Regions from separate parts of the Bittarella massiliensis (ex Durand et al. 2017) genome, predicted to be linked through region 1. Evidence: a T-box and tRNA genes for the amino acid it is inferred to sense, from the RefSeq annotation. Region 1 holds a T-box; the other regions hold tRNA genes.
The links. The T-box of region 1 lies ahead of pheS (phenylalanine--tRNA ligase subunit alpha). A T-box ahead of a tRNA ligase gene usually reads a tRNA of that ligase, here a tRNA-Phe.
Positions count from the first base shown of each region.

Region 1 (3,260 bases):
GACCTTGGAGCCGGAGAGGCTCATGGCCTCGGCGTAGGCGCGGGGTGCGAGGTCGCAGGGGGTGTAGTCCTGCAGCCATTTATAAGAAAGGTTCATACTCGATTCCTCCATCTGTTTGTGTAAGAAAATGGGGTGTTGCCGCCCCTTTTGCGCGGGGCGGAGAGACCGCCCACCTGTCTTCCAGGTGGCGCGGCTGCTGTCCCTAGGATATTGGGCACCGGTCAATCCTGCGGTATTTGCATTCGGCTTTCTCGCAGCCCTGCCGGTGCATCTGGTGCGCCCGGCAGCCGGCCGTTCCCGGGCGCTCCCGCCGCCCACCTGTCTTTGCAGCGGCGCTGCTGTCCCTGGGGTATCAGGGTGTCGGCCAGCCCTTCAGCATTTGTATCCGGCTTTCTCGCGGCCCTGCCACTGCATCTGGTGCGCCCGGCAGCCGGCCGTTCTCGGGCGCTCCCGCCGTCCACCCGTCTTCCCAGCGTCGCTGCTGTCCCTGGGGCATCGGGGCACCGGCCAGCCCCTCGGCGCTTGTATCCAGCTTTCTCGAGAGCCCTGCCAGCGCATCCGATGCGCCCGGGCGGCCAGCTCCTTTTGTGCGGCTCTGCCGCGCATCTGTTTTTCCGGCAGCGCCGCCGCTGTCTCTTCAATATTGGGGCACCCGGCGATCCTCCAATATTTCAATTCTGTTTCCTTGGCAGCTTTGCCGCCAAGGAAACTCCTCTCGGCGGGCCGTGCGGTGAGCGCGGTCTGCCGCTGGGGAGAGTTCACGAGAGGGGCGGCTGCAAAGCGAGGATCGCTTTGCACGAAGCCCCTTTCGTGGGGGCTAGAACTGGTTCAAAAACCGCAGGTCGTTGTCGGAGAACAGCCGCAGGTCGTCGATGTTGTAGCGGCGCATGACGATGCGCTCCAGACCGATGCCGAAGGCGAAGCCAGAGTACTCCTCCGGGTCGATGCCGCAGTTTTCCAGCACCTTGGGGTGCACCATCCCGCAGCCCAGCAGCTCGATCCACCCCTCGCCCTTGCAGAGGCGGCAGCCCTTGCCGTGGCAGGCGAAACACTGGGTGTCCACCTCGGCCGAGGGCTCGGTGAAGGGGAAGTGGTGGGGGCGAAAGCGGGTGACGGTGTCGGGCCCGTAGAGCTTTTTGATGAAGGTATTGAGGGTGCCCTTTAGGTCGGCCATGGTGATGTTTTTGTCCACCACCAGCCCCTCGATCTGGTGAAAGACCGGGGCGTGGGTGGCGTCCACCGCGTCGGAGCGGTAGACCCGCCCGGGGGCGATGATCTTGATGGGGGGCTTTTGCTGCTCCATCACCCGCACCTGCACCGGGGAGGTCTGGGTGCGCAGCAGCACCTTGTCGGTGATGTAGAAGGTGTCCTGGGTGTCCCGGGCCGGGTGGTCGGGGGGGAGGTTGAGGGCCTCGAAGTTGTAGTAGTCGTACTCCACCTCGGGGCCGGTGGCCACCGAGAAGCCCATCCCCAAAAAGATTTCGGTCAGGTCGTCGAGCACCTGGGTCAGGGGGTGTTTTTTGCCCAGTTTGGGCGCCTGCCCGGGGATGGTGACGTCCAGGGACTCGCTCTCCAACTGGCGGGCCAGCTTCTCGGCCTTCAGCTGGGCGGTCTTCTGGGCGATGGCCTCCTCAATGCCGCCGCGCACCCGGTTGGCCAACTGGCCGACCACCGGCCGCTCCTCGGCCGAGAGACCGCCCATCTGCTTCAAGATGGCGGTGAGCTCGCCCTTTTTGCCCAGGTATTTGACCCGCAGCTCGTCAAGCCCCTCCTCGGCGGCGGCGATTTGGGCCAGCGCCTCCTCTTCGATCCTCTTCAGTGCCTCTTTCATCTCTGTACTCCTTTTTTGCGGAGGGGCGTGGGCCCCTCCCGTTTTTTGGCCGCTGCCCCGGCCGGGGAACGGGGGAGAAAACAAAACGGCCTTCGCCCCCTGTTATAGGGACGAAGGCCGTGTCAACAGCTTCCGCGGTACCACCCTGATTTTTGCCAATAGAGCAAACACTCTTTTAACCGTAACGGGGCCTGCCGTCCCCGCCTATTGAGTCAAGCCGTTCAGCGGGGCCGCTCGGAAGGGAACTTCGCCGCCCGCCCGCCCCGGGCCCTTTTCAGCGGCCGGGCCCTCTCTGTGAGGCGGTCTGTGGACGGTTACTTTCCTTCGTCACTGCGTTTACTGCCCCTACTCTACCACATTTTTTGGGCGGTTTCAACACCCCGCCCGCCGAATTTTTGAAAAGTCGGACAGAATTTGGTATAGTGGGAAGGTAGATGACGGTTTCCAGTAAATGTACTTTGCAGTCCGTTTACTGGAAGCCAACGTTTCAGTGGATTATCAACAAAATGGATGTTGCAAAGGGGGACTGGCCGTGCTGCACTGTGGGGTGGACATCGTCGAGATTGAGCGGGTGCGCCGCTGCCTGGAAAATCCGCGCTTTTTGGCGCGCTGCTTCACCGAGGGGGAGCGGGCGCTGCTGGCATCTCGCCGCCACCCGGCCGAGACGGCCGCCGGCATCTGGGCGGCCAAGGAGGCCTTTGTCAAGGCCCTGGGCACCGGCTTTCGCGGGGTCGGCTTTCAGGACATTTCGGTGCTGCGGGACCGCCGGGGCAAACCGGTGCTCTCCCTCTCCCCCCGCGCCCAGGCGCTGGCGGGGGGCGGGGCCATCGATGTGAGCATCAGTCACGACCGGACCCAGGCCGTGGCCTTTGTGGTGATGCTCTAGCCCGCCCCGGCACATGAACGGCCCCCTCTCTGCATAGAAGTAGAGGGAACCAGTTTGTGGGAAAGGCGGGAGAGGCGATGACGCGGACAAAGAGGGGGTGGGCCGCCGCCCTGGCGCTGCTGTGCTGTCTGGGCGGGCTGGCCGGCTGCAAGAAGGACGGGGGAGCGGGGGTGAAAAACCCCACCACCGCCTTTGAGGGGGCCTTTACCTGCGATGTGACGGTGGAGAGCGAGGGCTTTTCCTGCGCCCTCGACCTGGAAAAGACGGCGGAGGGCACCTACCAGTTCACGGTGCAGAGCCCAGAGACCCTCAAGGGGCTGGGCTGCATCATCACCATCGCCGACCTCTCCTTCACCTACGGGGGGCTGCGCATCAACCCCGGCGGGGCACCGATGCGGGGGACGGCGGTGGCCAATGTCATCAAGACCCTGTTCAAGGCCCAAAACTGCAAGGTCACCGAGAAAAAGGGCCGCATCACCGTGCGGGGGGAGGATGCAAACGGCCCCTACACCCTCACCTTTGACGGGGAGACCCTCGCCCCCC
Region 1 is NZ_WWVY01000001.1:174,764-178,023, forward strand. It holds gene pheT (phenylalanine--tRNA ligase subunit beta) at 1-96, opposite strand, end outside; gene pheS (phenylalanine--tRNA ligase subunit alpha) at 818-1,831, opposite strand; T-box leader at 1,935-2,171, opposite strand; gene acpS (holo-ACP synthase) at 2,364-2,717, shown strand; gene GT748_RS00830 (hypothetical protein) at 2,795-3,260, shown strand, end outside.

Region 2 (3,260 bases), on a different contig from region 1:
TGCTTCATAGAAAATCTTGTCGACTTGTTCCTGAGTAAAGGTCGCAAATTCCTTCTGCGCCTCTCTCATTGCCTTCATTTTTGCGATCAGCGCCTCGACGCTGTCAATGAGGACAGGTGCGGTTTCGTTTTTCTTCGCCATACTGATTTTCCTCCAATGCGGTTGTTGGGTGGCTCTGCTTACTATATCCAAGTATATAGCATGGCGAGCTTTTTTCAAGTGGTAATTGATAATTTTTTAACGATGTCCTTCACTTTCTATTTCCCCAACAATTCTTTTTCTGTTTGAGCAGATTTTATCATCAAATTGATGGCCTTCCCCCTTTTCCGACAGAAAATTGTTGATTTGCCATCTCACTTTATTCCTATTATACCCTGTCGATTTGCATAAGAAAAGCCTTTTCAGGCAGAAATTATAATGCTTATTTTTGTTTGAGCTTCTCCCCTGCCCTTTTCCTCTGTCACACGAAAAATGCCCTCGCTCCTCATTGGGTGCGAGGGCACGGTTTTCTGTCTTTTAACGGGACTCCTGCCACTGGGAGGACTGCTCCAGGTAGGTACAGAGCCCCTGGTAGATGCAGAGGGCCAACTGCTGCTGGTAGCTGTTGTCTTTGAGTTTTGCCAGCTCCTCCGAATTGGAGATGAAGCCGCACTCGATGAGGACCCCCGGTGTGGTGCTGTTTTCCAGCAGAAAGTACTCCTTGCCGGAGGGCTTGTGCTCCCGGTGGCTCTCGGGCTGCAAGTTGGCGCGGATGGTCTGCTGGATACACTTGGCCAACAGCTCCCCCTCGGCGTTTTTCTTGTTGTAAAATACCTGGGAACCCTTGTTGGCGCTCTGGTAGGAGTTTTGATGGATGGAGAGAAAGATGGCGTTGGGGTGGTCATTAATCAATTTGAGGCGATTTCGCATGTCTGACTTCTTGCGCTGTGAGAGATTTTTTCCCTCGCTCTCGGTGGAGGCGTCCTGCTCTCGGGTCATGATGACGGTGTACCCCTGAAAGGCCAGGGTGTCCCGCAGCTTGAGGGCAATTTGCAGGTTGATGTCCTTCTCCACCACCGAACCCGACGTCGCACCGGAATCAAATCCGCCGTGGCCCGCGTCCAGGATGATGACCGGGCTCTTTTTGAGGTCGGCGTCGCTGGCAATGGCAAAGGTCGTGAAGTTGCAGAGGGTGATGACCAGGGCCAACAGGACCGAGATTCCCAGCAGGAGATAGGGGGGCTTGCACCTTTTTGCGACAAACAGCATATTTTTCACCTCTCGGTAAAGGTATGCTGTTTTGGCAGGGGTTATGTCTCGTCCCTTCGGCCCCCTCCCTGGCAGCATAAAAGAAAGCCCTGAACCAAAAAGTTCAGGGCTTTCTTTTATATGGAGGCGCCACCCAGAATTGAACTGGGGATAAAGGTTTTGCAGACCTCTGCCTTACCGCTTGGCTATGGCGCCGTATTCACGGTTATACAAAATATCTGCATAACCGGCTTTGTAAAACGGAAGGCGCTAATTTCTTAGCGCCTTTTTGTGGAGCGGGTTACGAGGCTCGAACTCGCTACCTCCACCTTGGCAAGGTGGCGCTCTACCAGATGAGCTAAACCCGCATAATTTGGTGCCTCCGGGCGGAATCGAACCACCGACACGGGGATTTTCAGTCCCCTGCTCTACCGACTGAGCTACAGAGGCCAAACTGGCGACCCGGAAGGGGCTCGAACCCTCGACCTCTAGCGTGACAGGCTAGCGTTCTAACCAACTGAACTACCGGGCCATATATGGTGGGAACAACAGGGCTCGAACCTGTGACCCCCTGCTTGTAAGGCAGATGCTCTCCCAGCTGAGCTATGCTCCCCCTCACAACCGCTGTAACTCATCCCTTCAGCGACGAGATTTATTTTACTATATCCACCCACTTCTGTCAATAGAAACTTTCGCATTTTTTCTCTTTTTCGGGGGAGCTTTTCCCCGCTAGAGCGCGCGCTCCTCCTCCCCCTCCCAAAAGGCCGTCAGCGACCGAGCGATGGCCTCTGGGGAGCGGACCGTCCGGGCATGGCGCCAGTGTTCGGGGAAGAGCTGGCGGTAACGGGGGGCCGAAAATCGCTCGTCTATCAGGAGGACCACCCCCCTGTCCCCCTCGCTGCGAATCACCCGACCCGCTGCCTGCAGCACCTTGTTCATGCCGGGGAACTGATAGGCAAAGGCAAACCCCATGCGATTTTGGCCCTCGTAGTAGTCGCGGATGACGTCGGTCTCGGGGTTTAGTTGGGGCAGGCCGACCCCCACCACGATGCTGCCGATGAGCCGCTCCCCTTGCAGGTCGATCCCCTCGGCGTAGATCCCCCCCAGCACACAAAAGCCCAACAGGCTGCCGCCCTGGGCGGGGGCGTCAAAGCGGGCCAAAAAGGCCTCCCGCTCCCCCTCGTCCATCTCCCCGGTCTGCACCGCCAGGGTGATTTCGGGATGCTCGTCCCGAAAGCGCTCGCAGACCATCTCCATATATTTATAGGAGGGGAAGTAGGCGATGTAGTTGCCCTCTCTGGCGGAGACCACCTGCCAGATGGCCTCGCTGACGGCGGCGGCGCTCTCCTCCCGCCGGTTGTACTTGGTGGAGATGGCGTCGTCCACCAGCAGGCAGAGGTTTTGCGCCGGGTAGGGCGAGGGCAGGGTGCAGACCTTGCTCCCCTCCCCGCCGCCCAAAACGGTGGCGAAATACTGAATGGGCGAGAGGGTGGCGGAAAAGAGGACCGCCGCTCTCCCCCGCTCCATCGCCTGCCCCAGCAGGTAGGAGGGGTCGACGCAGTACTGTTTGCTGATCACCTCTGTCCCCCTTCTCTCGCAGAAGAGGACATACCGCTCGTCAAAGAGTTGGGCGATCTTGAGGTAGCTGTTGACCTCAAAGTAAAAGGAGAGCACCGCCTGTAAGCGGGAGTCGGCCTTGTGGCGGTCCAGCCACTCCTCACACCTGCCCTTGAGGGCAGCGAGGCGATCGATAAAGTCGCTGTCCTGCTCTTTTTTGAGGAGGAAGCGCTCCTCCCCGCACTCCTTGCCCATGGCCACCATAGCGCTGTTGACCTTGGCGAGGGCAGAGCTGAGCTTTTTGCTGCCGGCATCTTTCCCCAGCAGCCGCTTGATCTCCAATACCTTTGACTTGTAGAGCCGGGCCGAAAACATCTCCCGCGCCCGGTCGGCCAGATTGTGGGCCTCGTCGATCAAAAAGACATAATCGCCCTGGCGCTCCTCCGAAAAAAAGCGCTTGAGGTAGACCTGCGGGT
Region 2 is NZ_WWVY01000014.1:32,540-35,799, reverse strand. It holds gene adhE (bifunctional acetaldehyde-CoA/alcohol dehydrogenase) at 1-141, opposite strand, end outside; gene GT748_RS13010 (N-acetylmuramoyl-L-alanine amidase) at 517-1,248, opposite strand; tRNA gene GT748_RS13005 (tRNA-Cys) at 1,370-1,443, opposite strand; tRNA gene GT748_RS13000 (tRNA-Gly) at 1,520-1,595, opposite strand; tRNA gene GT748_RS12995 (tRNA-Phe) at 1,602-1,677, opposite strand; tRNA gene GT748_RS12990 (tRNA-Asp) at 1,683-1,759, opposite strand; tRNA gene GT748_RS12985 (tRNA-Val) at 1,765-1,840, opposite strand; gene GT748_RS12980 (ATP-dependent DNA helicase) at 1,957-3,260, opposite strand, start outside.
Region 2: it has a tRNA-Phe gene. The T-box ahead of pheS (phenylalanine--tRNA ligase subunit alpha) is inferred to sense a tRNA for this amino acid. The anticodon was not compared.

Region 3 (3,260 bases), on a different contig from region 1:
TCATGGAGGAGGGCGGCGTCTTTCTCTTTGACGTCAACACCCACTACAAGCACGCCCAGGTGCTGGGGAACAACGCCTACCTCTACGATTTGGGCGACCTCTACTGCGGCTGGCAGAACGAGTGGCGGGAGGAGGAAGGGGTGACCGACATCTCCCTCACCTTTTTTGAAGAGGGGGAGGACGGCCGATTTGACCGCTGTGACGAGTGTTTTTCAGAGACCTGGTATGCCCCTGAATTTTTACAGACGGCCTTGGAAGAGGCTGGATTTGCGCTGCTGCAGCGCTTTGACGGGTATCGTGACCGCCCGGTGACAGAGAAGAGCCAGCGGGTGGTATACCTGGCCAAGAAGGAGGGAAAATAGATGGGACGTGTACTGCGCGCCATCAGTGAAGATGGGGGAGTGGTGATGACCGCCATCGACTCCACCGACATTGTCGCCCGGGCCGAGCAGATCCACGAGAGCTCTGCCGTGGTCACCGCCGCCCTGGGCAGGTTGCTCACCGCTGCCTCCATCATGGGCTGCGGCCTAAAAGGGAAGGAACAGAGCGTCACCCTGCGCCTCAGCGGCGGGGGGCCGACGGGGAATGTCATCGCCGTCTCCGACGCCTGGGGCAATGTGCGGGGCACCGTCAGCCGGCCGGTGGTGGAACTGCCCCTCAACCCCTACGGAAAGCTGGATGTGGGCGGCGCAGTGGGGCGGGACGGCACCTTGACGGTCATTCGCGACACCGGCATGAAAGACCCCTATGTGGGCAGTGTGCCCCTGGTGAGCGGCGAGGTGGCCGAGGACGTGACCGCCTATTACGCCGCCAGCGAGCAGATCCCCACCGTCTGCGCCCTGGGGGTGCTGGTCAATCCCGACTTGACGGTGCGGGCGGCCGGCGGCTTTTTGGTGCAGCTTCTCCCAGGCGCGCTGGAGGAGGAGATCGAGCAGCTGGAGGGCAACCTCAAAGAGCTGCCCTCCGTCACCCAGATGCTCGAGGGCGGGATGTCTCTGGAGCAGATCATCGGGCGGGTGCTCGACGGCTTTGCCCCCAATATCCTGGACGAGTTCCCGGTGGAGTACCGCTGCAACTGCTCCCGCCAGCGGGTGGAGAAGGCGCTGCTCAGCCTGGGGAATAAGGAGCTGCAGGAAATGATCGACGAGGGAGAACCGGTGGAGGTCTGCTGCCACTTCTGTGAAAAAAAATACAACTTCACCCAGGAAGAGCTAAAAAATTTGAAAAATCCTATTGACAGATAAACACATCTCCTGTATACTAATAAACGTTGTCGGACAAGAAACGGCAACCCTGAGAGAGATCAAAAAGTTCCACTTTTCTCTTTCAGTTGGTATACATGGCCCGGTAGTTCAGTTGGTTAGAACGCTAGCCTGTCACGCTAGAGGTCGAGGGTTCGAGCCCCTTCCGGGTCGCCAATGTGTGCCTCTGTAGCTCAGTCGGTAGAGCAGAGGACTGAAAATCCTCGTGTCATTGGTTCGATTCCGATCGGAGGCACCATTTCCGCGGGTTTAGCTCATCTGGTAGAGCGCCACCTTGCCAAGGTGGAGGTAGCGAGTTCGAGCCTCGTAACCCGCTCCACAAAAAGGCGCTAAGAAATTAGCGCCTTCCGTTTTACAAAGCCGGTTATGCAGATATTTTGTATAACCGTGAATACGGCGCCATAGCCAAGCGGTAAGGCAGAGGTCTGCAAAACCTTTATCCCCAGTTCAATTCTGGGTGGCGCCTCCAACAGCAAACAGCTGTCTTTGATGAAATGCAAAGGCAGCTGTTTTTCGTCGCACAGCTGCGCTGCACTGTGGTATACTGAAAAGAAAACGGCGGGGTTGGCCGCCGGGGGGAGAGGGCTATGGAACAGACGGTCATCGGGCTGGAGCACGAGATGTGGGAGGCAGTTCTCCGCAGAGATGGGGGCGCCTTTCGGCGCCTTGTCTCGCCGAATGCGGTGATGATATGCGGCGGTTACCGCTGCGATGGCAGCGAGTATGCAGAGATGGTCGCCGACTTTTCCATCTCCGAATACGCAATCGAGCAGATGGAGGTCGTCAGCGCCAGCAGGGACGAGGTGATTTTGCACTACCTGCTCCGGGTGGCCGTCGACAACAGCCGCGACGCGGATCTGGCGGGCCTCTTTCACGTGATCTCCGTCTGGAAGTGCGCCGGCGGCAGCTGGAACTTGATTTTGAACATGGACGCGAGAATCGTCGAGGGGTGACCCCCCTCTTTTAAAGGAGAGGCGCGCGGCTTTTGCCGGCGGGAGAGGGGAGGTGTTTGACAGATGGAGGAGCGCACGGAAATCCGCCTGCCGGTCCGTCAATTGGTGGCGCTCACCACCCAGAGCGGCTCCATTGACAGCCGGTTTGCAGGGGCCGACCGGGCCCAGGAGGGCTCGCGCATCCACCGGAAGCTGCAGCGGCAGGAGGAGGGATACCGCCCCGAGGTGACCCTCTCCATCCACCTGGTTTATCGGGACATCCCCTTTTGGATCCAGGGGCGGGCCGACGGCATCCTCCAGGAGGAGGGGGAGACGGTCATCGACGAAATCAAGACGGTGGCTGTCTCGCTGGATTCCATCGGGCCGGAGGACAACGCCGCCTATTGGGCGCAGGCTCTCTGCTACGGCTACATCTATGCCCTGCAGGAGGGGAAAGAGCGCCTCACCCTGCGCCTGACCTACTACCAAATCGACACCGACGAGATCCTCCGCCACCGCCGCAGCCTGGATTTTGCCCAGTTGGAGGAGGGCTTTTTCGACCTGCTCTCCCGCTACCAGGTGTGGGCCGACTTCTGGCAGGGCTGGACAGCCCAGCGCGACGCCAGCATCTCTTCCACCTCCTTTCCCTTTGCGCGCTACCGCGAGGGCCAGCGGCGGATGATGGGCGCCGTTTACAAGACCATTCAGGAGAGGGGTCGCCTCTACTGCCAGGCCCCCACCGGGGTGGGCAAGACCATCTCCTCCCTCTTTCCCGCCGTCAAGGCGGTGGGAGAGGGAATGGCGGAAAAGCTCTTTTACCTCACCGCAAAGACGGTGGCCCGCCGGGCAGCGGAGGAAGGGCTTGTCAAACTGCGGGAGAGCGGCCTGCGCTTTCGCAGCGTCTCCCTGACCGCAAAGGACAAAATCTGCTTTTTGGAGGAGCGCGCCTGCAACCCCGACGACTGTCCCTATGCAAACGGCCATTTTGACCGGGTCTCCGATGCGGTGATGGAGCTGCTTCACGGGCCGGACGGCATCGGCAGGGAGGAGATCGAGGCCTGCGCCA
Region 3 is NZ_WWVY01000014.1:29,193-32,452, forward strand. It holds gene GT748_RS12945 (class I SAM-dependent DNA methyltransferase) at 1-362, shown strand, start outside; gene hslO (Hsp33 family molecular chaperone HslO) at 363-1,244, shown strand; tRNA gene GT748_RS12955 (tRNA-Asp) at 1,342-1,418, shown strand; tRNA gene GT748_RS12960 (tRNA-Phe) at 1,425-1,500, shown strand; tRNA gene GT748_RS12965 (tRNA-Gly) at 1,506-1,581, shown strand; tRNA gene GT748_RS12970 (tRNA-Cys) at 1,658-1,731, shown strand; gene GT748_RS12975 (nuclear transport factor 2 family protein) at 1,850-2,215, shown strand; gene GT748_RS12980 (ATP-dependent DNA helicase) at 2,279-3,260, shown strand, end outside.
Region 3: it has a tRNA-Phe gene. The T-box ahead of pheS (phenylalanine--tRNA ligase subunit alpha) is inferred to sense a tRNA for this amino acid. The anticodon was not compared.